3 regions of the Aestuariimicrobium sp. G57 genome follow, and region 1 is predicted to be linked to each of the others. Evidence: riboswitches for the same ligand, from Rfam matches in the RefSeq annotation. Region 1 holds a riboswitch; each other region holds the start of a gene.
The links. Region 1 has a riboswitch for cobalamin ahead of ACQCX5_RS09840 (FG-GAP repeat domain-containing protein). Riboswitches for the same ligand answer to the same signal wherever they lie in the genome.
Positions count from the first base shown of each region.

Region 2: another riboswitch for cobalamin. It lies ahead of ACQCX5_RS02465 (ribonucleoside-diphosphate reductase subunit alpha); the one in region 1 lies ahead of ACQCX5_RS09840 (FG-GAP repeat domain-containing protein).
Region 3: another riboswitch for cobalamin. It lies ahead of ACQCX5_RS11200 (prenyltransferase/squalene oxidase repeat-containing protein); the one in region 1 lies ahead of ACQCX5_RS09840 (FG-GAP repeat domain-containing protein).

Region 1 is NZ_JBNINW010000003.1:593,044-603,613, reverse strand. It holds gene ACQCX5_RS09855 (carbohydrate ABC transporter permease) at 1-914, shown strand, start outside; gene ACQCX5_RS09850 (carbohydrate ABC transporter permease) at 914-1,744, shown strand; gene ACQCX5_RS09845 (NAD-dependent epimerase/dehydratase family protein) at 1,755-2,441, shown strand; cobalamin riboswitch at 2,527-2,647, shown strand; gene ACQCX5_RS09840 (FG-GAP repeat domain-containing protein) at 2,714-4,027, shown strand; gene ileS (isoleucine--tRNA ligase) at 5,153-8,359, shown strand; gene ACQCX5_RS09830 (2'-5' RNA ligase family protein) at 8,376-9,011, shown strand; gene ACQCX5_RS09825 (YbaB/EbfC family nucleoid-associated protein) at 9,037-9,429, shown strand; gene ACQCX5_RS09820 (hypothetical protein) at 9,426-9,761, shown strand; gene ACQCX5_RS09815 (hypothetical protein) at 9,758-10,291, shown strand; gene ACQCX5_RS09810 (hypothetical protein) at 10,294-10,570, shown strand, end outside.
Region 2 is NZ_JBNINW010000001.1:519,665-530,234, reverse strand. It holds gene ACQCX5_RS02485 (hypothetical protein) at 1-586, opposite strand, end outside; gene cmtR (Cd(II)/Pb(II)-sensing metalloregulatory transcriptional regulator CmtR) at 1,080-1,451, shown strand; gene ACQCX5_RS02475 (cation transporter) at 1,448-2,161, shown strand; gene ACQCX5_RS02470 (ribonucleotide-diphosphate reductase subunit beta) at 2,270-3,253, opposite strand; gene ACQCX5_RS02465 (ribonucleoside-diphosphate reductase subunit alpha) at 3,253-5,799, opposite strand; cobalamin riboswitch at 5,932-6,141, opposite strand; gene ACQCX5_RS02460 (SDR family NAD(P)-dependent oxidoreductase) at 6,633-7,460, opposite strand; gene ACQCX5_RS02455 (hypothetical protein) at 7,537-8,163, opposite strand; tRNA gene ACQCX5_RS02450 (tRNA-Met) at 8,489-8,562, opposite strand; gene ACQCX5_RS02445 (ABC transporter substrate-binding protein) at 8,717-10,243, shown strand; gene ACQCX5_RS02440 (ABC transporter permease) at 10,260-10,570, shown strand, end outside.
Region 3 is NZ_JBNINW010000004.1:256,552-267,121, reverse strand. It holds gene ACQCX5_RS11240 (TerC family protein) at 1-493, opposite strand, end outside; gene rpsI (30S ribosomal protein S9) at 1,245-1,781, opposite strand; gene rplM (50S ribosomal protein L13) at 1,805-2,248, opposite strand; gene ACQCX5_RS11225 (glycoside hydrolase family 125 protein) at 2,460-3,899, shown strand; gene trmB (tRNA (guanosine(46)-N7)-methyltransferase TrmB) at 3,886-4,662, shown strand; gene truA (tRNA pseudouridine(38-40) synthase TruA) at 4,659-5,546, shown strand; gene ACQCX5_RS11210 (class I SAM-dependent methyltransferase) at 5,543-6,160, shown strand; gene ACQCX5_RS11205 (CsbD family protein) at 6,427-6,627, shown strand; cobalamin riboswitch at 6,746-6,885, shown strand; gene ACQCX5_RS11200 (prenyltransferase/squalene oxidase repeat-containing protein) at 6,975-8,150, shown strand; gene ACQCX5_RS11195 (hypothetical protein) at 8,147-9,118, shown strand; gene ACQCX5_RS11190 (CbiQ family ECF transporter T component) at 9,122-10,351, shown strand; gene ACQCX5_RS11185 (ABC transporter ATP-binding protein) at 10,348-10,570, shown strand, end outside.

The sequences.
Region 1 (10,570 bases):
TTCCTTCATCTGTCATCGAGCCGGCGGGGGCGCCCAGCAAGCGCTCCCGCCGGCCCGGGGCGCGCCAGGCGGCCATCCTTGGCCTGGTCTTCGTGCTGCCCTATGTCCTGCTGTTCCTGCTCTTCCGTGCCGGGCCCGCGGTCGGCGGCATCATCTTGTCGTTCATGACTCAGAACCTTGCCGGTGACTTCTCGTGGGTCGGCGTCGAGAACTACCAGACGCTGTTCGACGACCCCGTGTTCTGGAATGCCCTGCGCGTGACGCTGGTGTATTCGCTGATCGCGGTGCCGCTGGTGGTCATCGTCTCGCTGGCGATGGCCTCGATGGCCGCCAGGTCGGTGCGCGGCATCAAGATCTATCGCGCCGCGTTCTTTCTGCCCGTGATCACCTCGCTGGTGACCACCGGCGTCATCTGGACCTGGATCTACTCGTCCAATGGTCCACTGAACTGGTTCTTCGGGCTGTTCGGCATCGGTCCCATCGACTGGATCTCGAGCAGCACGCTGGTGCTGCCGTCGCTGGCAGTGGTGGCCGTGTGGAGCCGGTTCGGCTACGACATGCTCATCCTGATGGCGGGCATCCTCGACATTCCCCGTGACCACTACGAGGCCGCCGAACTGGACGGGGCGAATGTCTGGCAGCGGTTCACCAACATCACGCTGCCGGGCCTGAAACGGCCGCTGTTCTTCGTGCTCGTGCTCGAGATCGTGGCCTCGTTCCAGGTCTTCGACCTGATCTATGTGATGACCGGCGGCGGACCGGTGAACGCCAGCTACTCACTCGTCTACATGATCTATGACCAGGGCTTCAAGTACGGCTACTTCGGCTATGCCTCGGCCGCTGGCGTCGTGCTGTTCATCATCACGGTCGTGATCACCATCATCCAGCGACGATTCTTCCGGGAGGACGACTGATGGCCACCCGCTCAACACGACGCAAGGTCTGGAGCGCCGTCGGGGCGCACCTGCCGCTGGCCCTGGTGGCGGTGGTCACCTGCTTCCCGTTCTTCGTGATGCTGGTGCTGTCGGTGCAGCCGGGCAAGCCGTTCAGCCTGCCGGGTTCACTGCTGCCCACGAGCATCGACCTGTCGGAATACACCCGACTGCTGGGCCGCGGCGAGATGGTGCAATGGATGCTCAACACGACCATCTATTCCGTGCTCGGCGTGGTGCTGGTGCTGGCCCTGGCCTCGCTGGCCGCCTATGCCTTCGCCAAGGTCGACTTCCCTGGTCGTGGGCTGATGTTCTGGCTGATCATCGCGATGATGATGATTCCCTACCACCTGACGCTGATCCCGAAGTTCCTGCTGGTCAGCGAACTGGGTGGCCTCGACACCTACTGGGGCCTGGTGCTGCCGACGGTGGCCAATGTGCAGGCGCTGTTCCTGATGCGGCAGTTCATCGCCGGCATCCCGAATGAGCTGATCGAGGCGGCCAAGGTCGACGGTGCGGGTGAACTGCGCATCTTCTGGTCGATCATCCTGCCCCAGCTCAAGCCGATCATGGCCACGCTCGCGGTCTTCGTGTTCCTGTGGCACTGGAATGACTTCCTGTGGCCGCTCGTGGCGCTGCAGTCGGGGGACATGTACACGCTGACGGTGGGCCTGGCCTCGCTGAATGCCGAAGAGACGTCGCTGGCCACCGTGATGACCGGCTCGGTGATCACCCTGGTGCCGATCTTCATCATCTTCCTGTTTGCGCAGAACTGGTTCGTGCGGGGTGTCACGATGAGTGGCATCAAATGAGAGGAACCCCATGAAGTTCACCCTGATCGGTGGCGCCGGCAGCGTGGGCGGCTGGTTGACCGAGAACCTGCGCCGCCGGGGCCACCAGGTGCTGGTGGCTGACGCCGCCGTCACCGACGAATCGCCCGACCAGACCCGCATCGATGCGCTGTCACCTGCCGATGTGGCCAGGGTCGTCGAGGGCGCCGACCTGGTCGTCCACCTGGCCGCGATCGTGCCGCAGGCCGACGAGCCGCCCGCACGCACGGGGCTGGCCTATGCCGTGAACGTCGGCTCGGTCGTCGAATGCCTGCGCGCATGCCGCGATGCCGTCGTCCCGATGGTGCACATCTCGTCGATGTCGGTCTTCGAGCAGTATTTGCGGGTGCCGGTCGACCCGCGGGGGCGTGGTGACAACACCGACACCTATGGGTTCAGCAAGCGGCTGGCCGAGTTTGCCTGCCACGAGTTCGCGGGGCAGTTCGACATGCGGGTGACGTCGCTGCGCTTGGCGTTCCCGACATCGGACGAGGCCTGGCCGCTGTGGGAACGGCCGCGGGGGCTTGGCCGCACGGAGCGGTTCATGGATGACGGCACGCCGGTGCCGGCGCTGGCGGCGAGCCAATTGGCCGACGTGGTCGAGGAGTGCCTGCAGATGCCGTTCGGGCACCGGGCGCTGGCGGTGACGGGGGCACCGGTGACACTGATCGAGGGCTGAGGGCAGGTGGTGGGGGCTGGGCGTCCACGGCCCACCCCTGCTGCCCGCGCCCGCTGACCGGGCCGATAGTGTGCAGATGTCGTGCCGAGAACCGGGTGTGATTCCCGGGCTGACCCGCAACCGTGACCTGCCATTCCCGTGCGAACGGGGCTGGCGGGCGAGCCGGACCAACGCCGACGTCCACACCATCGCCCGCGAGGACATCGGGACGGCGGCCACAGCCGGCTACCCCTTTCGAGAACCCTTCGCGGGCTCTTCGAAAGGGATACATCGTGCGTATTCGACGTTCACTGCTGGCGGTCGGGGCCGCTGCCAGCCTGCTGCTCGGGCTGGCCATGCCGGCCGGGGCGTCCGTGCCCGCGGCGTCCGTGCCCGCGGCGTCCGAGGTGGTGCCGGCGGTCGTCCCGGCGGCGGTCACCGTCAAGCCGGGATCGTTGCCCGAGGCTGATTGCCTGGCCGCGAACTACGTCTGGGTGCTGGTGGTCAATGACAAGAACGAGCAGAGTGCTGGCTGCGCCACCGAGTTCGGCACCGGCCTGACGGCACTGGCCAGTGCCGGGTTCGCCGTGGGCCAGCGGTCGGGCTTCATCAACACCCTCGACGGCTACCCCGACCCCATCCCGGCGGGCTTCTTCTGGTCGTACTGGTCAGGGGCCGTGTCTGGCGCTGAGGTGGGCTGGACGTTCTATTCGGTCGGCGCGGCCTCGTCCAAGCCCAAGCCGGGCACCGTCGAGGCATGGCACTACGTGAGCTGGCAGACGGGCCCGGCGCAGCCGCCGGTCTGGCAGCCCACGCCCAAGGCGCCCGCGCAGGTGGCGACCCCGGTCACCGGTGTCAAGGGTGACCAGAACGGTGACAAGGTCGCCGATGTCTACGCCGTCGACCAGGACGGCGTGCTGATGGTCTTCACCGGCTCGACGACCCGCGAACTGACCTGGCAGGGCCGTGTGGGAACTGGCTGGGACGGCATGACCCACATCACCCAGATCGCGGACATCGATGGTGACAAGCGCAGTGACCTGCTGGCCCGTCGCGGCGACGACAACTCGCTGTGGCTGTTCCGGGGCGTGGGCAATGGCTACCTGACCGGCTGGAAGAAGGCCGGCCAGAACTGGGGCGGCATGGACATGATCGTGCCGGTCGGCTCGCTCGACGGCGGCCCGACCCAGTACGTGGTGGCCCGTCGTGCTGCTGACGGTGCGCTGTTCAGGTACACGCTGACCCCGCAGGGGCTGACGGGCATCAAGCACATCGGCCAGAACTGGGGCGGCATGCGCCAGCTGCTGAGCGTGGGTGACTTCTCGGGTGACGGCCTCAGCGACCTGCTGGCGATTCGCGAGGACGGCACGCTGTGGTCCTACCGCGGCACCGCCACCGGAGGCATCTCGTGGGGCCAGCAGGTCGGTCGGGGTTGGACCGGGTTCACGCTCGCCTTCAGCCCCGGTGACCTGTCGGGCGACGGCCGCGGCGACCTGGTCGGCCAGCGTGATGACGGCGCGGTCTTCGCCTACACCAACCGCGTCGGCAGCTGGAGCGGTGCACGTCAGATCCTGACCGGTGCGCAGGGTTATGTGCTGATGGCGTGATGCCCTGCTGAGGGCTTGAGGCCGCTCGAGGCCTGACACCAGACCCGGCCGGTGGACGATGGGCTCGTCCACCGGCCGGGTTGCTGTCGGGGGCGGCAGCCAGCCCGCCGCCACCCGGCCGGGCGTGACCAGATTCCGGCAGTCTCGGGCCGGATCGCCACGTCATGTGCCCATTCAGCCCGCTCCTGCCCGATTCTGGTCCGCGGCTTCATCAGGTCGGGCGCGCACAGGGGTGGGTGGCCCTGGAGGGGTGGGCAGTGCCGGCGGTCGAGGTGTTGGGCCGTGGTGGGGGCCCTCGTACGATGTTTGCCCCCTGGAGGCAAGCTTCCCTCAGCCCAGCCCGGATCGCCGTCCCAGATCCGTGACCCAGCTCGTGACCGGATTCCGGCAGGACTGGCCCGAGTCGCGCCTTTGATTGCTCATCCGGCACACTCCTGCTGGTTTCTGGTCACGCCGCTCTCGCGCTGCCCCCAGGCCGTCGGACGAAGCATCGGCCGAGCCCAGGTCGTCCCCTCGCCCAGCGCGCATCAGCTCGTGACCGGATTCCGGCAGGCCTGGCTCGAATCACCGCTTGAGGTGTCCCATCGGTCCGGTCCGGCCGGATTCTGGTCACGCGGCTCGGCTGGACCCTGGTCGCGCAGGCAAGGGGGCGGGTTGGTGGCTCTGAAGAAGTGGCAGTGCCGGCGGTCGAGCAGGTGTTGGGCCGTGGTGGAGGCCCTGGCGCGATGTTTGCCCCCTGGAAGCAAGCTTGCCTCTCGGCGGGAACTTTGCCGCGCGGCGCCGCACGGCAAACTTCCCGCCGGCAGGCAATGTTCCCGCCGGCAGGCAATCCACCCGCCGCGCACCAACCACCCCCGACCAGCCGTTTGGCCGCGCAGCCCGGCCGTCCTACACTTGGCAGCGTCCGCAAGGCATCGATGGGGCCATCACCCCGGAGCTGCCGGAAGAACAGGCCGCCACCCGCGGCCCCACTAGACCCGGCCGCGGCGAGCAAGAGTGGGGGCATCACCCAGCCGAAAGGCCGGACCAGGCCCCAACGAAGGGTGGTACCGCGGGGCCGAGGCCTCGTCCCTTCAACCCCGTCAGAGTGTTCACAGCACCCGCGTGTTGAAGGATCCAAGCCACATGACCACCCAGCAGCAGCCCAGCCCCGGGACCGCCGGCAGCTACAACGCCGTGCCCGCGCATGTCTCGTTCCCCGACCTCGACCACGAGGTGCTGACGTTCTGGGACGAGCACAAGACCTTCGAGGCCTCGCTCGAACGCACCCGCGGCGCTGAACCCTGGACCTTCTACGAGGGCCCGCCCACCGCCAACGGCCAGCCCGGCACCCACCACGTCGAGGCGCGTGTCTTCAAGGACGTCTTCCCCCGGTTCCGCACGATGCAGGGTTACCACGTCGAGCGCAAGGCCGGCTGGGACTGCCACGGCCTGCCCGTCGAACTCGCCGTTGAGAAAGAACTCGGCTTCAACGGCAAGCCCGACATCGAGGCGTATGGCGTCGAGGCGTTCAACGCCCGCTGCCGTGAGTCCGTGACCCGCCACGTTGACTCCTTCACCGAGCTGACGACCCGCATGGGCTACTGGGTCAACATGGACGAGGCCTACTGGACCATGAACTCGTCCTATGTCGAGTCGGTCTGGTGGGCACTCAAGCAGATCTTCGACAAGGGCCTGCTCACCGAGGATTACCGCGTCGCGCCCTATTGCCCGCGCTGCGGCACCACCCTGAGCGACCACGAGCTGGCCCAGGGCTACGAAGACGTCGTCGACCCGTCGGTCTATGTGCGCATGCCGCTGACCAGTGGCCCGCTGGCCGGCAAGGCCTCGCTGCTGGTCTGGACGACCACTCCCTGGACCCTGGTCTCGAACACGGCCGTCGCCGTGCACCCCGAGGTCACCTATGCCGTCGCCACCTTCGGGGACGAGACCCTGGTGGTGGCTGAACCCCTCGTTGACAAGGTGTTCGGCGCTGCCGCCGAGGGCCAGTCGCCATGGCGGACCGTCCAGACCTTCACCGGCCGTGACCTCGAGTTCTGGACCTACCAGCGCCCCTTCGAACTGGTCGAGTTCCCCGAGGCCCAGGACCGTCCGGAAACCGGCACCCGCTCGCACTACGTCGTGCTGGCCGACTACGTCACCACCGAGGACGGCACCGGCCTGGTGCACCAGGCGCCCGCGTTCGGTGCCGATGACATGGCCGTGTGCCGCCGCTACGGCCTGCCGATGGTCAACCCGGTGCGGCCCGACGGCACGTTCGAGGCCGACCTCGACCTGGTCGGTGGCCAGTTCTTCAAGACCGCCGACAAGGCCCTGGTCGCTGACCTCACGCAGCGTGGCCTGCTGTTCCGCAAGACCGACTACGAGCACAGCTACCCGCACTGCTGGCGCTGCCACACCCCGTTGCTCTACTACGCGCAGCCGTCGTGGTACATCCGCACGACCCGCATCAAGGACGAGTTGCTGCGCGAGAACGAGGCCACCACCTGGTACCCCGAGAACATCAAGCACGGCCGCTACGGCGACTGGCTCGACAACAACATCGACTGGGCGTTGTCGCGCACCCGCTACTGGGGCACGCCGCTGCCGATCTGGCGCAACGACGAGGACCCCTCGAAGATGGTCTGTGTGGGTTCGCTGGCCGAGCTCAGTGAGCTGACCGGCGCCGACCAGTCGGGCCTCGACCCGCACCGCCCGTTCGTCGATGACGTGACGTTCACGCTGCCCGGCGAGTCCGGCACCTACCGACGCGTCGAGCATGTCATCGACGCCTGGTTCGACTCGGGGTCGATGCCGTTCGCGCAGTGGGGCTTCCCGCACGCGACCGGTTCGGTCGAGGCATTCCAGAAGGCCTACCCGGCCGACTTCATCTGTGAGGCGATCGACCAGACCCGCGGCTGGTTCTACACCCTCATGGCGGTCGGCACGCTGGTTTTCGACCAGAGCTCGTACAAGAACGTGCTGTGCCTGGGCCACATCCTGGCCGAGGACGGCCGCAAGATGAGCAAGCACCTGGGCAACATCCTGCTGCCGATCCCGCTCATGGACACCCACGGCGCCGACGCGGTGCGCTGGTTCATGGCCGCCGCCGGATCGCCGTGGAGCGCCCGTCGTGTCGGTGACACCGCGCTCACCGAACTGGTGCGCAAGGTGATGCTCACCTACTGGAACACCGTGAGCTTCCACGCGCTGTATGCCCGCGCCAATGACTGGTCGCCGTCGTCCGGGCTCGTCGCACCCACCCACGTGCTCGACCGTTGGCTGACTTCGGCCACCCAACGGCTGGTCACCCGGGTGACCGCGGCGCTCGAGGCGTTCGACACGCAGCAGGCCGGCGCGCTGCTCAGTGAGTTCATCGACCACCTGTCGAACTGGTACGTGCGCCGCAGCCGCCGCCGCTTCTGGGACGGCGACCAGGGCGCACTGTCGACGCTGCACCGCACGCTGGTGCTGCTGACCCAGCTGATGGCCCCGATGGCGCCGTTCGTCACCGAACGCGTCTGGCAAGACCTGGTCGTGCCGACGGACGAGTCCGCCCCGGAGTCGGTGCACCTGTCGACGTGGCCGGTGGCCGATGAAGCGCTGGTCGACGCCGGGCTCGAGTCGTCCATGGACGTCACGCGGCGCCTGGTCGAACTCGGCCGTTCGGCGCGCGCCGAGTCGAAGATGAAGACCCGCCAGCCGTTGGCGCGGTTGCTCGTTCCCTCGCAGGCGCTCGCCCAGTTGGACGACGACCTGGTCGAGGAGCTGAAGCAGGAACTCAACGTCGCCGAGGTCGGCTCCTTCGCGTCGGCAGGTGACCTGGTCGACTATTCGGCGAAGGGCAACTTCAGGGCGCTGGGCAAGCGGTTCGGCAAGCAGACGCCGCTGGTCGCGCAGGCGATCGCCGACGCCGATGCCGCAGCCCTGGCCGCATCGCTAGCCGCGACCGGCAGCGTCACCGTCGACTACGACGGTGGGGTCGAGCTGGGTGGGGACGAGATCATCCTGAGCGAACGGCCCCGCGAGGGCTGGTCGGTGGTCAACGAGCAGGGCGAGACGGTGGCGCTCGACCTGGAGCTGACCTCCGAGCTCGTCTCGGCCGGCCTCGCCCGTGAGGTCGTCCGGGCCGTGCAGGATGCCCGCAAGAAGGCCGGTCTCGAGGTCACCGACCGGGTGGCGCTGGACTGGGCCGCGGACGGCGACCTGGCTGAGGCCCTGGTCGCGCATTCGGCGTCCATCGCCGATGAGGTGCTGGCGACGTCGGTGACGCGTGCCGAGCAGGCTGATGGCGAGGGCTGGGCGGTCGACGACGAGCTCGGGCTGTCGGTGCGGGTGACGAAGGCCGGCTGAGGTCGGAAGGCGACCCATGTGGACCCTGCCGAGCCGGATCGGTGACACCCCGGACTGGCACGGCGGGCGTCGGCATGCGCTGGTCTGGGCGGTGTTGCTGGACGAGCCCGCGCACCAGTTGACCGCGGCCGCACGAGGCCGGTTGGGCGGGGTGGTGCTGCCGCGCTATGCCCGCCAACCGCATGTGACGGTGCGCTATGCCGGGTTGGCGGGCGAGCCGGGGCTGCCGGGCTATGGTCTCGAGCAGTTGCGGCGCGACCTGGCGGGGCTGGATGCGTTGGTGCCCGGGGCACCGCCGCAGGTGCGGGCGACGGGCTGGTCAAGCTTTCCGATGGTGCCCTACCTGGGCATGCAGTGTGCGTGGCTGGACGACGCACACCGTGCGCTGGCCGCGCCCGACGACGACCCCGGCGCGCCGTACCGGCCACACCTGACGGTGGGGCAGTACGCCGTCCGAATGCCCGTTGACAAGGTGTTGGAGCGGCTGGCCGACTGCCCGGCACAGGGGGAGTGGGCGGTGGGCGAGCTGGCGCTGCTGCGCTATGAGACCCACGACATCTCGGGGCCGCTGGCGGTCGAGGGCACTGTGGACCTGGCGACGGGGCGATGGGCGTGGGCCGGGGCTGCGGTGTTGCGCCCGCATCGGGGCTGACCCCGCAAAAACCTACATTGGAACCATGAAACCCACCGGATTCGAGCATGCCTTCGACTCCGTCGCCTCGGTCGTCGAACAGGCAGCAGCCCTGCCCGACCACCGCGAGCGACGCGTTGACTCCCCGACCGTGACCAAGGTTTCCGACGGCGGCCACGTGCACGTGACGGTCACCGATGCCAAGGTTTCGTCCATGTGGCTGGACGAGAACTGGCTCATCGACACACCCGCCGACGAGGTCGCAGACCTGGTGACGAGCACGACGAATGCCGCGCTCGAGGAGTGGAATGCCCTGCAGCTCGAGGCGATCCAGAACGTCACCCCGGACATGAAGCAGCTGTATGCGGCCATCAGCACGGCGCGCTCCGAACTGAACGATGCGTGGGTCGCCACCCTGGCAGAGGCGAAGACCCCGTGAGCGGCCAGATGAAGATCAACTTCAGGTCGTGGCAAGTCGCCTCCGGTGCGTTTTCGGACGCAGCCACGGGGGCATCCACCACGCTGTCGCAGGTCGTGTCGTCAACCACGAACCCCGCTGCCTGTGGTGCCGCGGGCGGGCTGGCAACCGTCGACGGGGCCGTGTCGATCATGCTCAGTGTCTTCGGCGAGGTGATGCAGAATTCCGTCGTGACCAGCCTGCAGACGGGGCTGTCGGGCGAGGCCGAGGCACTGACCAGTACCGGCAAGGCCCTCGAGTCGATGGAGGATGCGAACACGGCCGAGGCCACCACCATCGAGGGGGCATGGTGAAGTTCAACCTCTTCGGCCTGGAGGTCGACGTCGAGCTGCCGGCGGACCCCATCGGGTTCGTCAAGGCCAAGGTCATCGAGATCCTGAACTACATGGGCTACGAGTGGCCCACCACCGATGCGGGCACGTTGGACGCCTGGGGTGACCAGTGGGACGGTTTGGCGGGGCAGCTGGAGGCCTACATCAGTGACCTCGAGGCCGGTGTCTCGCACCTGGTCTCGAACAACGAAGGCGATGTGCCGACGGCGGTCGCGGCCTACATGAACGGCGGCGACTCGAACTTGCACTCGCTGAGGACGGTGGCCGAGGCCGCACCCCTGGCGGCCACGGCATATCACGGCGCCTCGACGCTCATCACGGGCTTGAAGGCGTATGTGATCGGCCAGATCATCCTGGACGCGGTCTCGATTGCTGCGGCGATCCTGTCCGGCGGCGCGTCGGCAGCGGTGTCGTTCCTCGCCAAGAAGGGTGCGACGCTGCTCATCAACCTGGCCATCGACCAGGCCATCAACGAGCTGATGGGGGCCTGAGCATGGCGCGCAAGGTTCCGTCCGGCACCAGCAAACTGGTCAAGGCCATCGCCAGCAAGATCGACCTGGGTGGCAAGGCGCCCACGGTGAAGCCCTGGGAGGTCGGCCAGTACGGCCCCATGAAGGCGCGGCCCGGTCGCGGGGGCATGGACATGGACCACATCCCCTCGAAGGCGGCCTTGTTGAAGCGTGCTGAGGCCCGCAAGGGCAAGCCACTGACCAAGGCCGAAGCTGACAAGGTGATCAACGAGGGCTCGGCGATGGCAGTGCCCCGCAAGT
Region 2 (10,570 bases), on a different contig from region 1:
CAGCCAGCACAGCGGCAGCGAACCAGTGACCCGCCTGATTGCTGGGTTGAGTCCTCTTTGGGCGGTCGACCAAGGCTGGATTGGCATAGGTCTTGCTCGGGAAGCCTTTGACCTCGATCCCGATGGCCATGCCGTCCAACGTGGCGACGATGTCGATCCCGTGTTCTCTGGTGGCGGTGTTGGCAACAGATTGGATCCGATAGCCGCTGGCCACCAACGCGCTCACGACTGCAGCCTGAACGTTTGCCTCCGTGTGCCACTGCTCGTCACGAGGATGGCGCTGGGCTTTGGGGTGCTGAATGTCAGCAGTGGGCCCTGGTGCCACCGATGATTCGGGCGAATGGGCCTCGCCCGAAATTGGAAAGCCGAGTTTCGCCAGGTGCCGACGGGCGGTGCGCGACGTGAACTCCGGCCGAGGGACGCCGACCGCAATCTCGAACGCCTGCTTCACCGGGTACCAAACCCCGCCCACCTGCACGGCGTGCTCACGAATGGGCTCCGGGCCAACCCCCGCAAGGTGGCACGTCACGATATCGCTCGACAGTTCGTATCGAGTGCCGTTGAGAGTGAACGAAGTCCGGGGCATGCCTAGAATCTAGCTGTCAACCCCCGGTTGCCGGCCCGTCGGGGAGCTAGAGGCCTTCAACTCCTTCGGAGCGCGGCGACTCATCACAGCAGGACAGCTTCACATCGGATCTCATCGTCCGGTCAGCGCCCGCTCGACATTTCTCTGCCCGGCAGTGGCCTGTGCCTGATGCTGGCCGCACGCCGCTCCCAATCGGTGCACGCCGCACCCCTTGGGTCGGGCCCCAAGGGGGAGCGGCAGGAACCCAAAGGGTGCGGCGTGCACCTGAGGGGGAGCGGCATGCCCCGAACGGGAGCGTGGGCGGGTCCGCCGCCACCCGTTGCCCCTGAACACAACAGTTGCCCTTGTGCCGGCACAAGGGCAACCGTCGCGTTCAGGGGCAAACCTCAGCCCCGCTTGGCGTTGAACTCGTACGAGGTCGACTCGAAGAGGTTGACCAACTGCCACAGGCTGGTCATTGCTGAATAGTCAGCGATCGCTGTATGGTCAGTACGTGCTGACCATTGCTTCGCGGGTGGACGCCATGAATCGCCTGGGTCGCGCCATGGCCGATCCGACCCGCTCGCGCATCCTGCTGCACCTGCTCGACGCCCCCGGATACCCCGCCCAACTGGCCCGCGACCTCGACCTGACGCGCACCAATGTCTCGAACCACCTCACCTGCCTGCGCGGGTGCGGCATCGTGGTGGCCGAGCCCGAGGGCCGCCAGACGCGCTACGAGATCGCCGACCCCCACTTGACCGCAGCCCTGACCGCGCTGGTGAATGTCACCCTGGCCGTGGACGAGGCCGTGCCCTGCATGGACCCGGCATGCACCGTGCCCGGCTGCTGCGACAAGGGCGACGACAAGGGGGGCGAACGGTGACCACCACGCTGACCTCGATGCTGTCGCCCGCCCGCCGCGACGTGCTGCGCCGACGCATCCGCATCGTCGTCGCCATCACCATCACGTGGAACGTCATCGAGGCCATCGTTGCCCTGCTCGCCGGTTCAGCGGCGTCGTCGGCGGCGCTGGTCGGCTTCGGCCTCGATTCGATCGTCGAGGTGCTCTCTGCCGCCGCGATTGCCTGGCAATTCTCGTCCCCCGACCCGGAGCGCCGCGAAAAGGTCGCCCTGCGGGTGGTCGCGGTCTCGTTCTTCGCCCTGGCTGCCTATGTGAGCGTTGATGCGCTGTCATCCCTGTTCGGTGGACGCGAGCCCGATCATTCACCCGTCGGCATCGCCATCGCGGCCCTGAGCCTGCTGGTGATGCCCTTCCTCAGCTGGTTCGAGCGTCGCACCGGGCGAGACCTCGGCTCAGCCTCGGCCATCGCCGACTCGAAGCAGACGCTGATCTGCACCTACCTGTCGGCGGCACTGCTCGTCGGGCTGTTGCTGAACAGCCTGCTGGGCTGGGCCTGGGCCGACTCGGTCGCTGCGCTTGTCATCGCGGCGTTCGCCGTCCGTGAGGGCCTGGAGGCGTGGCGCGGGGACGCCTGCTGCGCGGCCCCGGTCTCGGTGCTGACGGGGGAGCGGCAGGCGGACTCGTGCTGCAACGCCGAGGGCGAGGCCGGCAGCAGCGACATCGCCCGGTAACCCAGCCGGCGGCGTCCCCGCACAGAGGGCGCCGCCACCCGTTGCCCCTGAACGCAACGGTTGCCCTTGTGCCGGCACAAGGGCAACCGTCGCGTTCAGGGGCAAACTTCAGCCCTGCTTGGCGTTCACCTCGTACGACGTGTTGGTCGACTCGAAGAAGTTGACCAGCTGCAGCGTGTCGTTCGCCGTGGCCATCCACTTCGCCGGGTTCGCGACCTTGTACTCGGCGTCGAAGCCCAGCTCTTCCAGCCGCCGATCCGCCAGGTACTTGACGTACTGGTTGATGTAGTCGGCATTGAGCCCCAGGATGCCGTGGGGCAGCAGGTCCCGGTTGTAGGCCTCCTCCATGGCCACGGCATCCAGGATCATCTGCCTGATCTCGGCGGCGAACTGCGGGGTCGCTACCTCGGGGTTCTCGTCGAGCACGGTGAGCACCAGGTTGATCCCGAACTTCAGGTGCAGCGACTCGTCGCGGACGATCCAGTCGATGAGCGAGCCGAAGTTGCGCAGCAGGTTGCGCTGCCGAAAGCTCAGCGCCACCATGAAGCCCGAATAGAACCAGATGCCCTCGAGGATCACGTTGTACGCGATCAGGTTGCGGACGAAGTCCTGCTTGCCCTCGACGGTGGTGATGTCGAGGGTCTGCTCGGTCATGCGCCGGATGTACCTGACCTCGAACTCCTCTTTGGCGGCCATCGAGGCCACCGTCACGTGGGAGTTGTAGGCGGCCTCACGATCGATCGGGAACGTCTCGAGCACGTACTCGAAGCCCATGCAGTGGTTGGCCTCCTCCCACATCTGCTTGGCGAGGTACAGGTGTGCCTCGGCGGCGTTGACATAGGGGTAGACGCCGAACGCCAGGGCCTTGTTGACCAGCAGCTCGTTGGGGTTGAAGTAGCTCATCAGAAAGGTCAGTGCTGCGCGCTCGTCCGGGGTCATCCGCTCGAAGTCGGCCAGGTCTTCACCCAGCTGCACCTCATTCGGGAACCACGTGTTCGCGACCGCCTGGTCATAGAGGTCCATGGCCCACTGGTACTTGACCGGCTTCAGCAGCAGCCCCTGTTCGATCCCGGTGCCGAGAATGCCACCCATCACTGGCACGCCTCACACGCCAGGCGTTCCATCGGGTCGGTGGGGCAGGCGCCCACGTCGTCCACCACGACGGGCTCGGCCAACTGCAGCGCAGCGGCGCCGAACCCGCGTCGCACCGCCCCCGCCCCGACACCCGTACCTGCGCCACCCCGGACGATGGCCTCGGACTTGTTGACCCGCACCGTCGATTGCTCGGCAGTGTGGCGCGGCATCATGTGCAGGTAGTAGGTCGTCTTGACCCCCATGCGCCAGGCCTCGGTGTACAGGTCGAGCATGCGCGACACATCCCGGTCGGCCAGGTAGATGTTGCGGCTGATCGCCTGGTCAACCCATTTCTGCGCCCGCGCCGCGACCTCGAGGTAGGCGCGCCCGGGCAACTGGAACGAGGTCTGGTAGATCTCGACCAACTCGGCCGGCACGCCGTAGTGCGGCGATTCCGCGGCAACCTTGGCAAGGTCGCCCTGGTGGCGCAACAGGTCTTCGCGCACCAACTGCCACAGCCCGGCCTCGCGCAGGTCGTCGACCAGGTTGCGGTTGACCTCGAGGAACTTGCCCGAACTGGTGGCGCGGCTGAAGATCTGGCTGAACTGCGGGTCAAGCCCCGGCGTGGTGCCCGCCACCAGCCCGATCGAGGCAGTCGGCGCGATCGCCAACAGCGTGGAATTGCGCATGCCACCGGCCACCTTGGTGCGCAACGCGGCCCAGTCGAGGCGTTCGGTGCGGTCGACCGCGACCGGCACACCGCGGTCGTTCGCGAGCAGGTTGAGGGTGTCGACCGGCACCATGCCCTTGTGCCACTTCGATCCGGTGAAGTTCGGGTACGACCCGCGCTCACGGGCAAGGTCTGCCGAGGCATCGATGGCATGCCACGAGACGAATTCCATGAGTTCGTCGATCAGGTCATAGGCCTCGGTGGTGGCATAGGAATAGCCGAACCGCTCGGTGACCTCGGTGAACCCCATCACCCCCAGGCCCAGGGCCCGGTTCTGTTCGTTGGAATGTTCCGACTCGGGCACCGACGAGATGGTGATGTCGATGAGGTTGTCGAGTTGGCGCACCGCAAGCCGGGTCGACTCGGCCAGCAGCGCCCAGTCGACCTTCGCCCGCCCGCGTCGTCCGGTGACGTGGCGCGACAGGTTGATCGAGGCCAGGTTGCAGACCGAGACGTTGTCGCGGTCCTGCGGCAGCGTGATCTCGGTGCACAGGTTGGACAGGTGGATCGTGCCGGTGTTGTCGTTGAGTGCGCGGGTGTTGATGGTGTCCTTCCAGGTCAGCCACGGGTGTGACGTCGCCTGCAGTGTCGTCAGGATGGCCCTGAACTGCTCGCGGGCACCGATCACCTTGTGCCGCAGCTGCCCGGCCTCGGCGAGGTCGATGTAGTCGCGATAGCGCTCAGAGAAGGCCCGCCCGGTCAACTCGACGAGGTCCGGCACCTCAGCAGGGTCGAACAGGTACCAGGGCTGGTCGTCCTCGACGCGCTTCATGAACTCGTCGCTGATCCAGACCGCGGTGTTGGCCGTGCGGGTGCGCCGGTACGGGTCGCCGGAATTCTGCTTGAGGTCGAGGAACTGTGCGAAGTCCAGGTGCCAGTTCTCGATGTAGAAGCACAGCGCACCGAACTTCTTGCCGCCGCGGCTGACCGCCCGCAGCGTCGAATCAATGGTGTGCATGAACGGGATCGGCCCGGTCGAGGCCGTGTTGTTCGACGTGATGGGGGAGCCCTCACTGCGCAGCTTGGTCACCGACAACCCGATGCCGCCGGTGCCCTTGGTCAGCCACATGACATCGCGCACCGACTTGGCGATGTGCTCGATGTCGTCCTCCATCTGCATCACGAAGCAGTTGGACAGTTGCGCATACGGGGTGCCGGCGTTGACCAGGGTCGAACCCGCCGCGAGGTATTCCAGGCGCGACATCTTGTCGTAGAAGGCGATGGCAGCCGCGTCCGGGTCGTCCTCGTGCAGTGCCAGTCCCATGGCCACGCGCATCCAGAAGAACTGCGGCATTTCCATGGGCCGCTTGTCAGGGGACGAGATCATGTACCGGGTCTTCATGGTCTGCACCCCGATGTAGCGCAGCAGGTCGTCGCGGGCGGGGTCGAGGGCCCGGCCCAGTCGGTGCAGGTCGAAACCGGCCAGACGCTCGTCCAGCAGGCCCAGTTCGATGCCGCGGTGGACGAAGGCCACGAAGGCCTCGGCATGCTGGGCGAACACCTGCTCGCGCGTGACGCCCTGGCCGAAGATGGCCTTGTAGAAGCCCTTCACCAGCAGCCGTGAGGCGATGGTGTCATAGGCGGGATCGTCCTTGACGTTCTGCAGGGCCACCTGGATGACGGCCTCGTCGAGTTGCTCCGAGGTGATCCCGTCGAACAGTGTGATCTCCAGTTCGGAGCGCAGTTGGGTGGCGCGGGCCACTTCATCGTCCAGGCCGGCTGCGGCCTCCTGGATGGATCTGGCGATCTCGTAGCCGTCATAGGCGACCCGGCGGCCGTCGCGTTTGACGACGCTGATCCCGGTGTGTTCGTTGGCGGTCGTGGTCAAAGTCATTCACCCCTCGTGAAAGAACCTGCTCGGTGCTTCCACGGCCCATGGGCGACAGGGTGGGACGAACACATGGGCGCAGCCCATGACAGGTTCGTCTCGTCCCCTGACCTTCCCACGAGGTCGCGGACCCCCGCCGCTCGGGACGGGGCGCTGGCAGGTCTTCGGACTCGTGGGCAGATGCTGCCTGGCCTACTGTCCGTCGCTTCCCGGATCGGCCGATCCAGTGCTTGATGACGGAGTTCGTTCCCACTCACCGCTGCGGGGCAGTCCCGGTTTCCCACCGGGTTCCCTGTTGCCTCTGCGCGTCTGGGGTGGCGCGCAGAACCAGCTGCGTCAACCACCATATATGAGAATCACGCTGGTGTAACTACCTGGATGTAGTGATGTGGTCGCGGGGTAGCGCCCACGAACTGCCCCTGAACGCAACAGTTGCCCTGGTGCTGGCACAAGGGCAACCGTCGCGTTCAGGGGCAAACCTCAGCCTGGGCCTGGGCCGACTCGGTCGCTGCGCTTGTCATCGCGGCGTTCGCCGTCCGTGAGGGCCTGGAGGCGTGGCGCGGGGACGCCTGCTGCGCGGTCCCGGTCTCGGTGCTGACGGGGGAGCGGCAGGTGGATTCGTGCTGCAACGCCGAGGGCGAGGCCTGCAGCAGCGACATCGCCCGGTAGCCCAGCCGGCGGCGTCCCCGCAACAGAGGGGCGCCGCCACCCGTTGCCCCTGAACGCAACGGTTGCCCTTGTGCCGGCACAAGGGCAACCGTCGCGTTCAGGGGCAAACCTCGTCCCAACACCTGCTCGATCAGCTGCTTGAAGCGCAGGAAGCCGAAGCTCGATGTCCCCTACTTCCACCCACCCATACGCGCCGCCATCGCGTCACCGACCCTTGTCGGCAGCACTCGTCCCATGTTCGCCAGCACCACAGCCTGCGCCCCTGCCGCGTACCGGGCCTTCGGGTGGCGATCCGTCAGCGCCCGTTCCACGTACTTCGCCACCAGGTCGGGGGAGCCACCGCGGCTGCCCAGTGTGCTCAACAGCTTTCGCAGCCCCAACAGGTGTTGCCGGTACAGCTCGCGGTGTGCAGGGCTCAGCCCGGCCTCCATCTCGTCGAGCATTCCGCCCATGTTCCGCCACGTCTCGGTGTTGGTGGGCCCCGGCTCAATCACACTGACGAAGATCTGCCACGGCCGCAGCTCAATGCGCAGGATGTCGGCCACCGCCTCGAGCGCGAACTTCGAGGCGCTGGACGGGCCCTCGAGCGTGGCCACAGTGCGCCCCACCGTGGACGAGATGAAGACCACCCGGCCCTGCGACTCGCGCAGCTTGGGCAGCACCGCCTGCGTGACCACCACCTGCGCAACGACGTTCACGTCGAAGCATGCGCGCCACTCGTGCGGGGGAACGGCCTCGACGGGCCCGCCATGGGCGATGCCGGCGTTGTTCACCACGGCGTCCAGTGGTCCGCCCAGCCGGTCGGCGAGGGTGGTCACATGCTGCTCGTTGGTGATGTCCAGCTGGATGGGCCTGATCAGGGGGTTCTGTGCCCTCAGGTGCTCGGCCTGGGCTTCTTCCCGGACCCCGGCGTGCACCGTCCAACCGGCGTTTGCCAGCCGCAGGCAGATGGCGGCCCCGATCCCTTGTCTGGTGCCTGTGACGAGAGCACTGGGCATGACTGCCTCCTGTGACATGTGTCACAAATCGTACGCTCGCGTGCCCGCTTTGGCGAGGGCGGAGTCCCCCCGCTCGTCAGCCCGCAGCCCCACCCAGGTACTTCTCAAGCACCACCTTGTGCGCCTTCTGCGCCCACTCCTGGCTCTCGACAGCATCCAGTGCCACCGCCGCGTTGCCCTCGAGCGTGATCAGTGGCAGCGGCTTCGCCTTCTTGCCATAGCCCTCGGTGACGCTCACGAACGCCCGCTGTTGCTTCGGCAGGGTGTGCACGGCCAGCCCGACCTGGCCGTTCTTGCCGAAGTTGACCGGCAGGTACACCCTCGGGTCGCCCGTGGCGAAACGCTGGTGCACCTGCCCGGCCTCGGCGGCGACCTGGAACACCGGCCCGGTGATCTTGAGCTTGAGCCGCTCGCCGGTGCCGGGATCTCGCCACTGCATCGATGTGCCCCACACCTCGGTGGCAGCGAGCACCGCGAGCAGCAGCGGTATGCCCACCGCCGCCGGGGCGACCAGGTCGCGGAGCGCCGCGCGGCGGCCAGTGTAGTTCGAGGCACTCTCGGCGATCGCGTCGTAGTTCACCCACGCGAGGGTGGCGAGCAGCAGCAGCACCACCGCGATGCCGAGCCCGATTGCCAGCCGGGTTGGGTCGCGGTACTTCTCGAACTGCCCTGTTGACTCGAGCACGATGTCGTGGTTCGCCATTGCGGGGTCCCTGTCCCTCCCATGGACGAGGCCTGCCTCGTCCGGTTGCACCGCCAGAAGGTAGTGCACGGGCGGGTCAAGGGCACGCCGAGCCTGGGTTGGTGCGCAGAACCAGCATGCGTCAACCACCATGGATAAGAATCACGCCGGTGCCGCAGGGGTAGCGCCCACGAACTGCCCCTGAACGCAACAGTTGCCCTGGTGCTGGCACTAGGGCAATTGTTGCGTTCAGGGGCAATCTGCTGGAGCCCAACACAAGAAGCCCCAACACAAGCAGAACCGCCCCTGACTAGGTTTTCACCATGTCAGGGGCGGTTCTTCGGAGTAGCGGGGACAGGATTTGAACCTGTGACCTCCGGGTTATGAGCCCGGCGAGCTACCGAGCTGCTCCACCCCGCGTCGCTCGCTCTACATTAGTGGACCCCGCCCGAGATGCCAAATCGGGTCGGTCCGCGTTCGCCCCCAGCCGACAGACCCACCCGTCCCACCAGCACCTCCCGTAGACTCGGACAGTCACACGCGCGGCGCCGCCGCCGAACCCACTGGAGTGTCAATGTCATCAGACCTCACCCGCCGCCACGTGCTCGGGCTCGGCGCCGCCGCCGCCAGCCTGCCCCTGCTCGCGGGCTGCCTGAACAATGACCTCCCGGGCACGCAACAGTCCGCGAGCCGCACCATCAGCGTGGGTGCCTCGGACGAGCCACAGGTGCTCGACCCGATCAAGAACGCCCAGGCCGCCATCCCGCAGGTGTTGCTCTACAACGTCTACGAGACGCTGGTGAAGGTCGACGGCGAGGGCACGCTGCGCCCGCTGCTCGCCAACGCCTGGACCATCAGCGAGGACCGGCTGACCTACCGCTTCACACTGCACCCGACCGCCACGTTCGCCAGCGGCACCGCCCTCGACGCGAACGCGGTGGTGGGCAGCATCGAGTTCCTGCGCAAGGCCAACTCGCAGAACGCCGAGGTCGCGCGGGCGATGGGCAACATCGACACCGTCAGCGCCGAGGACGCCACCACCGTGGTCGTCAAGCTCAAGAAGCCCAGTCTGTTCTGGCTCTATGACATGAGTTCGACTGCAGGCATCATCATCGACCCGGCGGGCTACCAGACCATGGGCACCACCCCCATGGGGTCGGGCCCGTTCACCTTCGAGAACCACCAGCGTGGCACGTCCATCACGCTGAAGCGCAACGAGCGCTACTGGGGCACGCCGCTGCGCATCGACACGGTGACCTTCCGCTACTTCACCGACCCCAACGCCATGAACTCGGCGATGCTGGCAGGCGACCTCGACATCATCTCGAACGTCGCCGCGCCGCAGGCGCTGGGCCAGTTCAGTGACACCAATCGCTTCACGGTGCTCGAGGGCTACACCACCGGCGAGGTCGTGCTGGGCTTCAACCACAGCAATGCGGCGCTGGCCAAACGGCAGGTGCGCCAGGCCATCTGCCACGCCATCGACCGGCAGGGGCTGGTCAACTCGGTGTGGGGTGGCAAGGGCCAGCTCATCGGTTCGATGGTGCCGCCCAGCGACCCCTGGTACGAAGACCTGTCGCAGACCTATCCCTTCGACCCGGCCAAGGCCCGCGAACTGCTCGCCGCGGCCGGCCACGCCACCGGGCTCACCCTGAAGCTGCGGGTGCCGACGCTGCCGTACGGCCCGGGCGCCGCAACCGTGATCACCAGCCAGCTCAAGGACGTCGGCATCACCGTCACCGTCGAAGAGATCGACTTCCAGCGCTGGATCACCGAGGTGTTCCTGGGCGGCAATTACGACATGACGCTGGTGGCGCACGTTGAGGCCCGCGACATCGTGGCCTGGGCCGACCCGAAGTACTACTGGCACTACAACAACGCCGACTTCCAGAAGCTCATCGCCGAGGCCGACGCCGCCCCCGAGCAGCAGGCCTACGACAAGATGCGCCAGGCCGCCAAGATCCTGGCCGACGATGCCGCCGCTGACTTCCTGTTCCTGCTGCCCAGCCTGATCGTCACCCGCAACACGGTCAGCGGCATCAGTAAGAACGTGCCGACGCTGAGTTTCGACCTCACCACGGTCGCCACCCGACCTGCCTGAGCGTGAATCCGAGAGCGTGAATCCCATCGTCAGGGCCGTGCTGATCCGGCTGGCGACACTCGTCGCGAGCCTGCTCGGCAGTTCCCTGGTGGTGTTCCTGGCCGTGCAGACGCTGCCCGGTGACCTCGCCGGTGCCATCCTCGGGACGAGCGCGACGCCCGAACGGGTGGCGGCCCTGCGTGCCGAGCTCGGCCTCGACAGGCCCTGGTACGTCCGCTACGGGGACTGGCTCGCCGGGTTCGTGCGCGGCGACCTGGGCTCCTCGGCGCTGAACGGCGAACCCATCTGGCAGCTCATCGACGGCCCGCTCGGGGTGACCGTCTGGCT
Region 3 (10,570 bases), on a different contig from region 1:
GCCGGATGATGAAGTTGTCGGCGTCATGCTCGTCCTCACCCTCACTGCGCAACATGTTGCCGGCAGTGACGATCAGGATCAGGCCGAAGATGTAGAACGCCCAGGCGAACCGGTCGAGGATGGCCGCGCCCAGGAAGATGAACCCGGTGCGGGCGAACAGCGAGAACACGATGCCGAACAGCAGCACCTTCTGCTGGTCGGCGCGGGGCACCTTGAAGCTCGACATGATGATCAGGAAGACGAACAGGTTGTCGACGCTCAACGCCTTCTCGGTCACGTAGCCCGCGAAGTACTCGGCCCCGGCCTGGTGGCCACCGAAGATCCACACGGCGAACCCGAACAGGATCGCGATGCCCACGTAGATGGCCGACCAGAAGGCCGCCTCTTTCAGCGTCGGAATGTGTGCCTTGCGCACGTGGAAGAAGAAGTCAAAGGCCAGCAGTGCCGCGATGAGTACGACCGTGCCGATCCACACGTACATGGGTGGGTTCACGCAAAGCTCCAGGGTGAAAATGCCGGACGAAAAAGCCGACGGGCGGTGGGACGCCTGACGGGTCGTCAGACGTGGCTGAAACCTGATGCCCCTGCTGGGCAGGGGAAGAGGAACGGGACCAAGGGGTCGCTCGCCCTGAGTGAGGTCGGCACCGCCGAGCCGGGCCTAGTTTAGCAAGCAACGAGGGTGCCGGGTTAATTCCGGACGGAGTTGGGTGGAGGTGGGGTGGTGGATGTGGTCGGGCCGCTGGACGCCCGCCGCGCACAGCCCAACCTGCACAACTGGCACCAGCGCCACCAACGCAGCCCGCAGCGCCGTTTCGAGGAGCACAACTGACACCAGCGCCAGGAATGCACCTGCAGGGGTCGTCCACGGGGCCCGGGTGACCGAACCGGGCCGCTGCCCCTGCCTCGTCCACGTCGGTGTGCCTACCCAGGATCTGAGAAACAAGTAGCCAGCGACCCAGTGACGCGAGTAAGTGCGCGTGGGGCGGCCGCTGGCTACTTCTTTCTCAGATGTTGGCCCCGGTCACTGTTCCGCCCGCCGCCACCCTGGCTCGTCCACCTGGCTGGCGGTATTCGACGTGGCTGGCGCTCTAGAGACCAGCTACGTCGATCAACGCCAGCTACGTGGACGACCTCACGACGCGCGGCACCTGCACGACGCACCACGTCCACCAACGCAACAACCCCCCACCACACGGCAGGGGGTTGTGCGAGCAATGCTGCGGCGGCCACCGGGGCCGCACACATCAACGCTTCGAGTACTGCGGGGCCTTGCGGGCCTTCTTGAGACCGGCCTTCTTGCGTTCCTTGATGCGGGCGTCACGCGAGAGCATGCCGGCCTTCTTGAGCGCGGGGCGGCTGGCCTCGGCGTCAACGGCGTTCAGTGCACGGGCGATGCCCAGGCGCAGGGCGCCGGCCTGACCCGACACGCCACCACCGTGGATGCGCACGATGATGTCGTAGGAACCCTCGACACCGGCGGTGGTCAGCGGTTCGGTCACGATCTGCTGGTGCACCTTGTTCGAGAAGTAGTCGTCCAGGGTGCGGCCATTGATGGTGATGGTGCCCGAGCCGGGCACGATGCGCACGCGGGCCACGGCCTCCTTGCGGCGACCAGTCGCGCCACCGGCGGCGATCACGGCCGGACGCGAGGTGGCACCACCGGCAGCGGCGGCAGGGTTCGAGTCGCTGCGGTAAGCGATCTCGCGGTCGTTCTCGTCGGTGAACGACTGCTCGGCGTCGTACTCTTCGACGTTCTCGTCAAGTTCCACGGTGTCAGTCACGGGAGGTCCTCAGTCTTTCGCAGTCACTGGGCGATCTGGGTGATCGCGTAGGGCTGCGGCTGCTGCGCAGCGTGGGGGTGCTCCGGGCCGGCGTAGACCTTGAGCTTGGAGATGAGCTGGCGGCTCAGCTTGTTCTTGGGCAGCATGCCCCAGACGGCCTGCTCGACGGCCTTGCGGGGGTCCTTGTCGAGCAGGTCACCGATCGGGGTGGCGGTGAGGCCACCGGGGCGACCCGAGTGGCGGTACCGCAGCGAGTCGGTGCGCTTGTTGCCGGTCAGGGCAATCTTGGAAGCGTTCACGATGACCACGAAGTCGCCACCGTCGACATGGGGCGCGAAGGTTGCCTTGTGCTTGCCACGCAGCAGGGTGGCAGCAGCGACGGCGAGGCGGCCGAGCACGACGTTCTCGGCGTCAATCACATGCCAGTTCCTGGTGATCTCGCCAGGCTTGGGAGTGTAGGTAGACACGGTCACGGACCATCTTCCAGTTGGTTGCTTTGGACTCTTCAGCAGCGCCTTCCTCGCGGGCTCGGGGTACACGACCCCGCATCCGGACCAGGGCCGGGCGCAACAGCGGACAACTTTACCTGCGACATTGATCGCGGTCAAAATGAGCGCCAGCCCGGCGGCGACCCGCTGATATTACCCCCTCAGCCACCCGTGGCCCTACCCTGTCCCCATGACGTCGCCCCGCTGGGCGCAGCCCGCCAGGTGGCCGGGTCTGGCCCGGGGTCTCGCCCACCTCGTCTCGCGTTCGCTCTCGTGCCATGCGGACGAACGGCAGCCCCTCACCCATCCCGCCTCGGACGCCGTGCGCGCCACCATCAACCGCCATGCCGTCGCGATCACCCACGCCCTCGACGACGGCCGCGCCGGACGGCTGTTCACCCAGCAGATGCTGAACACCTGGCAGGCCACATTGAGCCGGCGCCCCGACGGCAGCATGTTCGTGATCACCGGCGACATCCCGGCGATGTGGCTGCGGGACTCCTCAGCCCAGATGCGCCCGTTCGTGCTGCTGGCCCGCGACTGCCCCGAGATCGCCGCGACGCTGGCCGACGTGGTCGCCCAGCAGTGGGCCTGCATCGCCCGCGCCCCCTATGCCAATGCCTTCAACCCCGAACCCAACAACGCTTCGTGGCATGCCGGTGACCTGTGCGACAACCCCTGGGTCTGGGAAGAGAAGTACGAGGTCGACTCGCTGGCCTTCCCGATCCAGTTCGCGTGGCAGGTGTGGCAGGCCACCGGCGATGCCGCGGTCCTGGTACCGGTACGGGCCGGAGCCCGCCAGGTCGTCCAGCTGTGGCGCCGCGAACAGCGCCACGACACTGACTCTGACTACCGGTTCGTGCGCCCCGGCACGGGCGACACCCTGGGCGAGGACGGCCGCGGCACACCCGTGGGGGTCACGGGCATGACGTGGTGCGGGTTCCGCCCCAGCGACGACCCCTGCACGTACGGCTACAACATTCCGGCGCAGTTCTTCGCCGCGCACGCCCTGCGGCTGCTCGCGCAGATGGCCCGCGAGGCCTGGGACGACGCCGGGTTTGCTGCCGAATGCGACGACCTCGCGGCCCAGATCAGCGCCGGGGTGGCGCAGTGGGGGTTCGCCGACGACGGCACCCTGGCCTATGAGGTCGACGGCCTGGGCCACCAGCTGCGCATGGACGATGCGAACATGCCGAGCCTGCTCAGCCTGCCCCTGTGCTCGTCGCTGGCCGCTGATGACCCCGTCTACCTGACCACCCGCCGCTGGGTGCTCTCACAGGCCAACCCGCATTACCACCTGGGCGTGGCCGCGTCCGGGGTCGGCAGCCCGCACACCCCCTACGACCACATCTGGCCCATCGCGCTGGCGGTGCAGGGCCTGACCAGCACGCGCACCGAGACCAAGCTGCGCATGGTCGAGGTGCTGATGCGCACTGACGCCGGCACCGGCATGATGCACGAAAGTTTCCATGCCGACGACCCGAGCCGGTTCACGCGACCGTGGTTCTCGTGGGCCAACTCGATGTTCTGCGAGTTGCTGCTCGATGTGGCCGGGGTGCGCATGGATGACCTGACGGGGGCTGACCTGACGAGGCCTGACCAGACGGGGGGACCGGATGCCGCACACTGACCAGCGCGATGAGAACCAACACCCTGACCAGCAGCCCGGGGCGCGCGTGCATCGCGAGGTCGTCTCGTTCGTGCGCCGTTCGGCCCGCATGAACCCCAGCCAGCAGAAGGCCTGGGAACGGTGGTCACCCACCCGCGTCGTGCCCGTCGAGACCCGCGAGACCAGCACGTCGGTGGCCCCGCAGCCGGTGCCCGACTGGGACGCCATCTTCGGCCGCCATGCGCCCATCGTCGTCGAGATCGGGTCGGGCCAGGGCGATTCGCTGGTGCCGATGGCGAAGGCGCGTCCCGAGGTCAATGTGGTCGCGTTCGAGGTGTTCGAGCCCTCGGTGGCCAGCACCCTGTCGAAGCTCGCCCGCGAGGATGTCGACAACGTGCGCATCGTGATCGCCGACGGCGCCCAGGGGCTTGACCTGTTGTTCGAGCCCGGCCAGGTCGTCGAGCTGTGGACATTCTTCGCCGACCCCTGGCACAAGGCCCGCCACCACAAGCGCCGTCTGGTCAACGACGACCTGGCGGCAACCGTCGTCCGCCAACTCGCCCCGGGCGGGCACTGGCACCTGGCCACCGACTGGGCTGACTACGCCGATTGGATGCGGGAGGTGCTCGACCAGGCACCCGGGCTGCGCAATGTGCACGCGGGGTCGGGCGGGTGGGCGCCGCGGTGGGACGCGCGTCCGCTGACGAAGTACGAGCGCCGGGGCATCGAGGCCGGGCGGGACATCCATGACCTGACGTATGTGGTGGACGGCGGCGACACATGAGGTTGCGCATCGACCTGGCCTATGACGGCAGCCAGTTCTCGGGCTGGGCGGCCCAGCCGGGCCTACGCACGGTCGAACACGAACTGTCCGCGGGCATCGCGCGGGTGCTGCGGCTCGACCCGGCGCCTGCGCTGGTCGTCGCCGGACGCACCGACGCCGGCGTGCACGCCACCGGCCAGGTGTGCCACCTCGACCTGCCCGACGACTTCACCGTCGATCTGCGCGACCGGACCGACGCCGACCCGGCCGAGGTGCTGGCGCACCGGCTGCGGCGCGTGCTGCCCGATGACCTGGCGGTGCACGGGGTGCGGCGGGTCAGTGCTCACTTCGATGCGCGGTTCTCGGCGATGTTCAGGCGCTACACCTACCGCATCTGGGACGAGCAGTCGTTGCGCGAACCCACGCTGCGGCACCGGGTGGCGGTGGTGCGGGGCGTGGTCGATGTCGCGGCCATGAACTCGTCCGCCGAGGTGTTGCTCGGGCTGCATGACTTCGCGGCATTCTGCAAGCCGCGCGAGGGGGCCACGACGATCCGCACGCTGCAGCGTTTCGAGTGCGTGCGCCAAGAAGCTGCGACCACCGGGGCCGGGATGATCGTGGCGACCGTGGTGGCTGACGCATTCTGCCATTCGATGGTCCGCTCACTGATGGGTGCGGTGGTCGGTGTGGGGCTGGCCGGGACGAACCAGGGCAAGGTGCGCCGTGACGTCGACTGGGTGACCGGGTTGCTCGCGGCTGGGGCCAGGGACTCGTCGGTGACGGTGATGCCCGCCTCGGGGCTGACGCTCAGCGAAGTCGGCTACCCACCCGATGACCAATTGGCCGCCCGGGCGGCGCAGGCCCGCAGCCGCCGTGACGAGCCACAGCAACAGGAGTCTGAATGAGCCACTATTTCGAATCGCCCGAACCCTCTGCGGCCCCGGCCCGCGAACGTGAGGTCACCGCGACGATCTGGGGACGAGACCACCGCTTCACCTCGGCGAACGGCGTGTTCTCGGGCAGTCGGCTCGACCCGGGCACGGCGGTGTTGTTCCGTGAGACCACTCCCCCGGCCGGCGACGGCATCAGGCTGCTCGACCTGGGCAGCGGCTTCGGGCCCATCACCGTGGCGTTGGCGGCCGCCTGCCCGGGAGCGAGCGTCGATGCGGTCGACGTGAACTCCCGCGCGGTCGAGCTGACCCGGGCGAATGCCTCGTCCGCGGGGGTGGGCGACCAGGTGTTCGCGGGCTCGCCCGACGAGGTGCTGGCGCGCGATGCCCGCTATGAGCAGATCTGGTCGAACCCGCCGATCCGGATCGGCAAGCAGGCGCTGCACGAGTTGCTGCTGACGTGGCTGCCCCGGCTGGCACCGGGCGGTGAGGCATGGCTGGTGGTCAGCAAGAACCTGGGCGCGGACTCACTGCAGCAGTGGCTGGTCAGCGAGGGCTGGGCGTGTGCGAAGCATGCGAGCGCCAAGGGGTTCCGGGTGCTGCGGGTGACGCGGCCCGAGGACGACTGAGGGCCCTGGCGCTGGCGCGGCTCACGTCGTCCGGTTGCCCCTGAACGGCACTGCCCCTGAACGGCACAGTTGCCCTTGTGCCGGAACAAGGGCAACTGTTGCGATCAGGGGCAACGTGGCAGGGCGGTGCCCCCCACCCCGAGGCCGCCCCACCCCGAGGACGACTGAGCAAATCTGACGAATTGCTGTGTCCGCCTGAACCGCGCGCAGATGAGGCGTACCGTCGACAGAACAGGCCGGGAGGTACCTGGCCGAGGGAGGTTGCCATGGGGCTCGGGGACAAGATCAGGAACGCCGCCGACGAACTGTCGGGCAAGGCAAAGGAAGCCTTCGGCGATGCCACGGACAACGAACGCCTTGAGGCTGAGGGCAAGCTCCAGCAGGGCGAAGCCCATGTGAAGCAGGCCGGTGAAGACGTCAAGGACGCCGCCGGTGACCTCGTTGACGAGGCCAAGGACAAGTTCTGAGTCAAGGCAGACCAAACGCCGACTGACCCGCGGCCCGTCCCCCACCACCACCCGGGGGGCGGGTCGCATTATTGCCCCGGCATGTCCACCCCATACCCATTACCCATGGGCAGTGGTCAACTTGTCGGCGGTCTGGGGTAGGTTGATCCTGATCGCTGCTATTGGGGGAATCCGGTGCGAATCCGGAGCTGACCCGCAGCCGTGAGGATGTGCTTGGCGCATCCGAGTCGGAGTACCCATCGTGGCGAGCGCCCACCCCGTGGCCCCAGGGTCACGTCCGTCGTGGCCAACGGACTCCAGGCGCGCGACACTGCGCACCCTTCGTTGGTTCAGTTGAGAGGAAGCCAATGAAGCTCCGCCATGTCGCCGCCGCCGGGATTGCGGCCGCACTGTTCGTCTCGCCCGTCGCTGCCGGCATGGCGCAGGCCCAGGCCCCGCTCGCGGGCCCGATGGTGCCCGCCGCGGCCCCCAGCAGCCAGGCCACCGCCGCCGCTGACTGGCTGGCCGCGCAGTGGAAGGCCGATCCGTCCGCGTTCAGCACGGGCACCCTGGCCGATTCGATCATCTCGCTGGCCCCGACCGGCCTGCACGCTGACGTGCTCGCCGAGATGGACGCCGCATTGCGCGCTGATGCCAAGACCTACGCCACCAACCCCGGTGCCGCCGGCAAGGTCGCCATTGCCGCGATCGCCGTGCAGGCCCTGGGCGCCGACCCAACCAACTACGGCGGCGTCGACCTCATCAAGATCATCCAGGACGGGCTGGTCAGCAAGCCTGATGCGGGTGGCATGTTCAACCTGCCCTATGCCGTGATCGCGCTCGTGCGCGCCGGCGAGACGGTGCCGCAGGCCTCGATCGATGCGTTCGTGACCGCCCAGGACGCCTCGGGCGCCTTCGGCTACCTGGAGACCTGGAATTCCCCCGTGACCTTCGCCATCGACGTCGACTCGACCGGTGTGGCGATCGCCGCACTGGTGGGCCTCGAGGCCAGCGGACAGGGCGGCGCGGCCGTCAGCACCGCCCTCGACAAGGCCATCACCTGGGCCGCCTCGGCCCAGCAGGCCGACGGCTCGTGGCCGGGCTACTCCCCCGCGAATGCCACCGCCATGGTCGGCCAGGGCCTGCTCGCCGCCGGCCTCGACATGAGCGATGCCATCGCCTACCTGGTCGCCCAGCAGGCGAAGACCGGTGGCGCCGGCCTGCCGAACAGCCCCGACGGCACCGAGCCCGACCTGATGGCCACCTCGCAGGCGCTGCTGCTGCTCGCCGGCGAGAACTACCTCGACGCAGAGCTGCAGGCCCCGCCGAGCACCACCGCCCCGGTGAGCAGCCCCGCGCCCACCACCAGCGCACCGACCACCAGCGCGCCGACCACCAGCACCCCGGCTGCCACCACCACCCCGCGTCCGCTGCCCTCGACCGGCACCTCGGACGACACGACGCTGCCTGTGGTGCTGCTCGCCGGTGTGGCGACGACCCTGGTCGCCGCGGGTGCTGCCGCCCGCGGGCGCCGCAACCGATGAGCCGCATCGCGCGGATCGTCATCCTGGCCGTGCTGGCCGCCCTCGTGGGCACCGTCCCTGCTGGACTGGTGCCCACCGGGGTGGCCCACGCCGCCCTGCCCGCGTCGGCCTCGACGTGCACCCAGTCCGGTCAGGTGTGGCTGGTCGTGGTCGGGCCGAACGGCGAAACCGTGGCCAACACGTGTGTGGGCAATCCGTCGTCCGGGTGGCAGGCGCTGCAGAACGCGGGCATCTCGATCACCCAGCGCAGTTCGAACGACGGGTTCATCTGCCAGCTCAACGGCCTGCCGAACCGCTGCATCGAGGGCAATGAGTGGACGACCGCCGACGGCTACTGGCAGTACTACCACGCCAGCGCCGGCAGCTCGTGGACGTATTCCACCCGCGGCGCCAAGCAGTATTCGCCCAAGCCGGGCAGCGTCCAGGGCTGGTGCTACAGCAGCCGTCCCAACTGCTCGAGCTCACTGTCGACCGTGCTGAAACCCGCCGGCCTGCAGCCGTATGTCTCGGCGCCGCCGACCACGGCCAAGCCGACGACCACCGCACCGAAGCCGACGACCACCGCACCCCGGACGACCAGTGCGCCGAAACCCGCACCCACGTCCAGGGCCACCAGCGGAGCCACCCGCACGCAGGCCACCACCGCGCCGACCACGGTCAAGGCGACCGCGCCGTCGTCGGCGGCCAGCAAGGCACCGACGACTGCGAGCACCAGCGCACCGCCGTCGGCCGTCACCCCGTCGGCGCCAGTGACGTCCAGCATCGCCGCTGCCAGCACCGCGGCGACCTCGCCCGCCGGCACCGCCAGCCCCACCACCGTGGCGGCTGAGCGTCCGAGCAGCAGCGGCACCGGTTCGCCGTGGGCCGTGGCCGCGACCGTCGGCCTGGTTGCTGCCGGCGCCGCCGGCGCTGTCGTGGCCGTGCGCCGCCGTCGGGCCGATGGGCTCGATGACGACGACCTGGCCTGAGCGATGACCCGCACTGCCGTCCTGCCCGGTTCGGCCACCCATCCGGTGGCCGGGCCGGGCTCGACTGTTCCCGGGGCCGGCGTTCCCGGGGCCGGCAGCCCGGCGGTCGGCACCCGTCCGGCGGCCCGCAGCACCCACCCGTGGGCGTGGTGGGGCTGGGCCGTGGGGGCCGCGATCTGTGCGAGTTTCACCGCCAACCCGCTGCTGCTGGCATTGGTCGTGGCGGCCGTGCTGCTGGTCACGGTGCTGCGTCGCAGTGATGCCCCGTGGGCCCGGTCGGTCGGGGCCTACATCACCCTCGCGCTGGTCGTGATCGGGTTCCGGGTGGTGCTCACCGCGCTGCTCGGCGGTTCGCGTGAAGGGCTGGTGCTGTTCACCCTGCCCGAGGCCAACCTGCCCGACTGGATGGCCGGCATCCGGTTCGGTGGCCCCGTCACCCTCAATGCCGTGCTGGCCGCCGCCTATGACGGCATGCGGCTGGCCGCCATCGTCATCTGCGTGGGCGCCGCCAATGCGCTGGCGAACCCGCGCCAGGCGCTGAAGTCGGTGCCCGCCGCGCTGAACCAGGTCTCGGTGGCCGTCGTGATTGCGTTGAGCGTGGCGCCCCAGTTGATCGAATCCATCGGACGCGTGCGACGTGCGCGGCGCCTCAGGGGTGGCCGCAGCAAGGGCCTGGGTGCCGTGCTGGCGATCCTGGTGCCGGTCATGGAGGATGCGCTTGAACGCTCGATGCGGCTGGCCACCGCCATGGAATCGCGCGGCTACGGCCGCCGTCTGCGGGCCGTCCCGGGAGCGCTCGGGGCAGCCGTCACCGCCCTGCTGCTGGTGGGCCTGCTCGGCATGGTCGGGGCCACCTACGCCCTGTTCTCGATTCGCGGGGCCGAGGTGTGGGCGCTGGTCGGCATGGGGGTGGCGGCCGCGATGATGCTGGTGGGGCTGCACCTTTCCGGAAGGGGCCAGCAGATCAGTCGCTATCGTCCCCACCCCTGGCACTGGCAGGACACCGCGCTGGTCGCCTGCGGCATCGCCGCGGCCGTGGTCATCGGCGTGATCGATGCGACCAACAGTGCCGTGCTGTTCCCCCGGACGACCCCGCTGCAGTGGCCGCCGCTGACACTGGGCATGGTCGCGGCGGCAGTGTTGCTCGCCGCCGCACTGCTGTTCAGTGAACCGGCGGCACCCACCCCGGCAGCGTCCACCCGCGCCACCACCGACGACGAGGAGCCCCGGTGATCACCTTCGACCACGTCTCGATCTGGTACGACTCCCCCGACGGTGACGGCCCGGCCGACCGCGCGCCCGTGCTCGACGATGTGTCGTTCACCATTCCCGAGGGTGACCTGTGCGTGGTCGTCGGGCCCACCGGCGTGGGCAAGTCGACGCTGCTGGGGGCCATCAATGCGCTCGTGCCGCATTTCACCGGCGGACGCCTCGACGGCCAGGTGCTCGTCG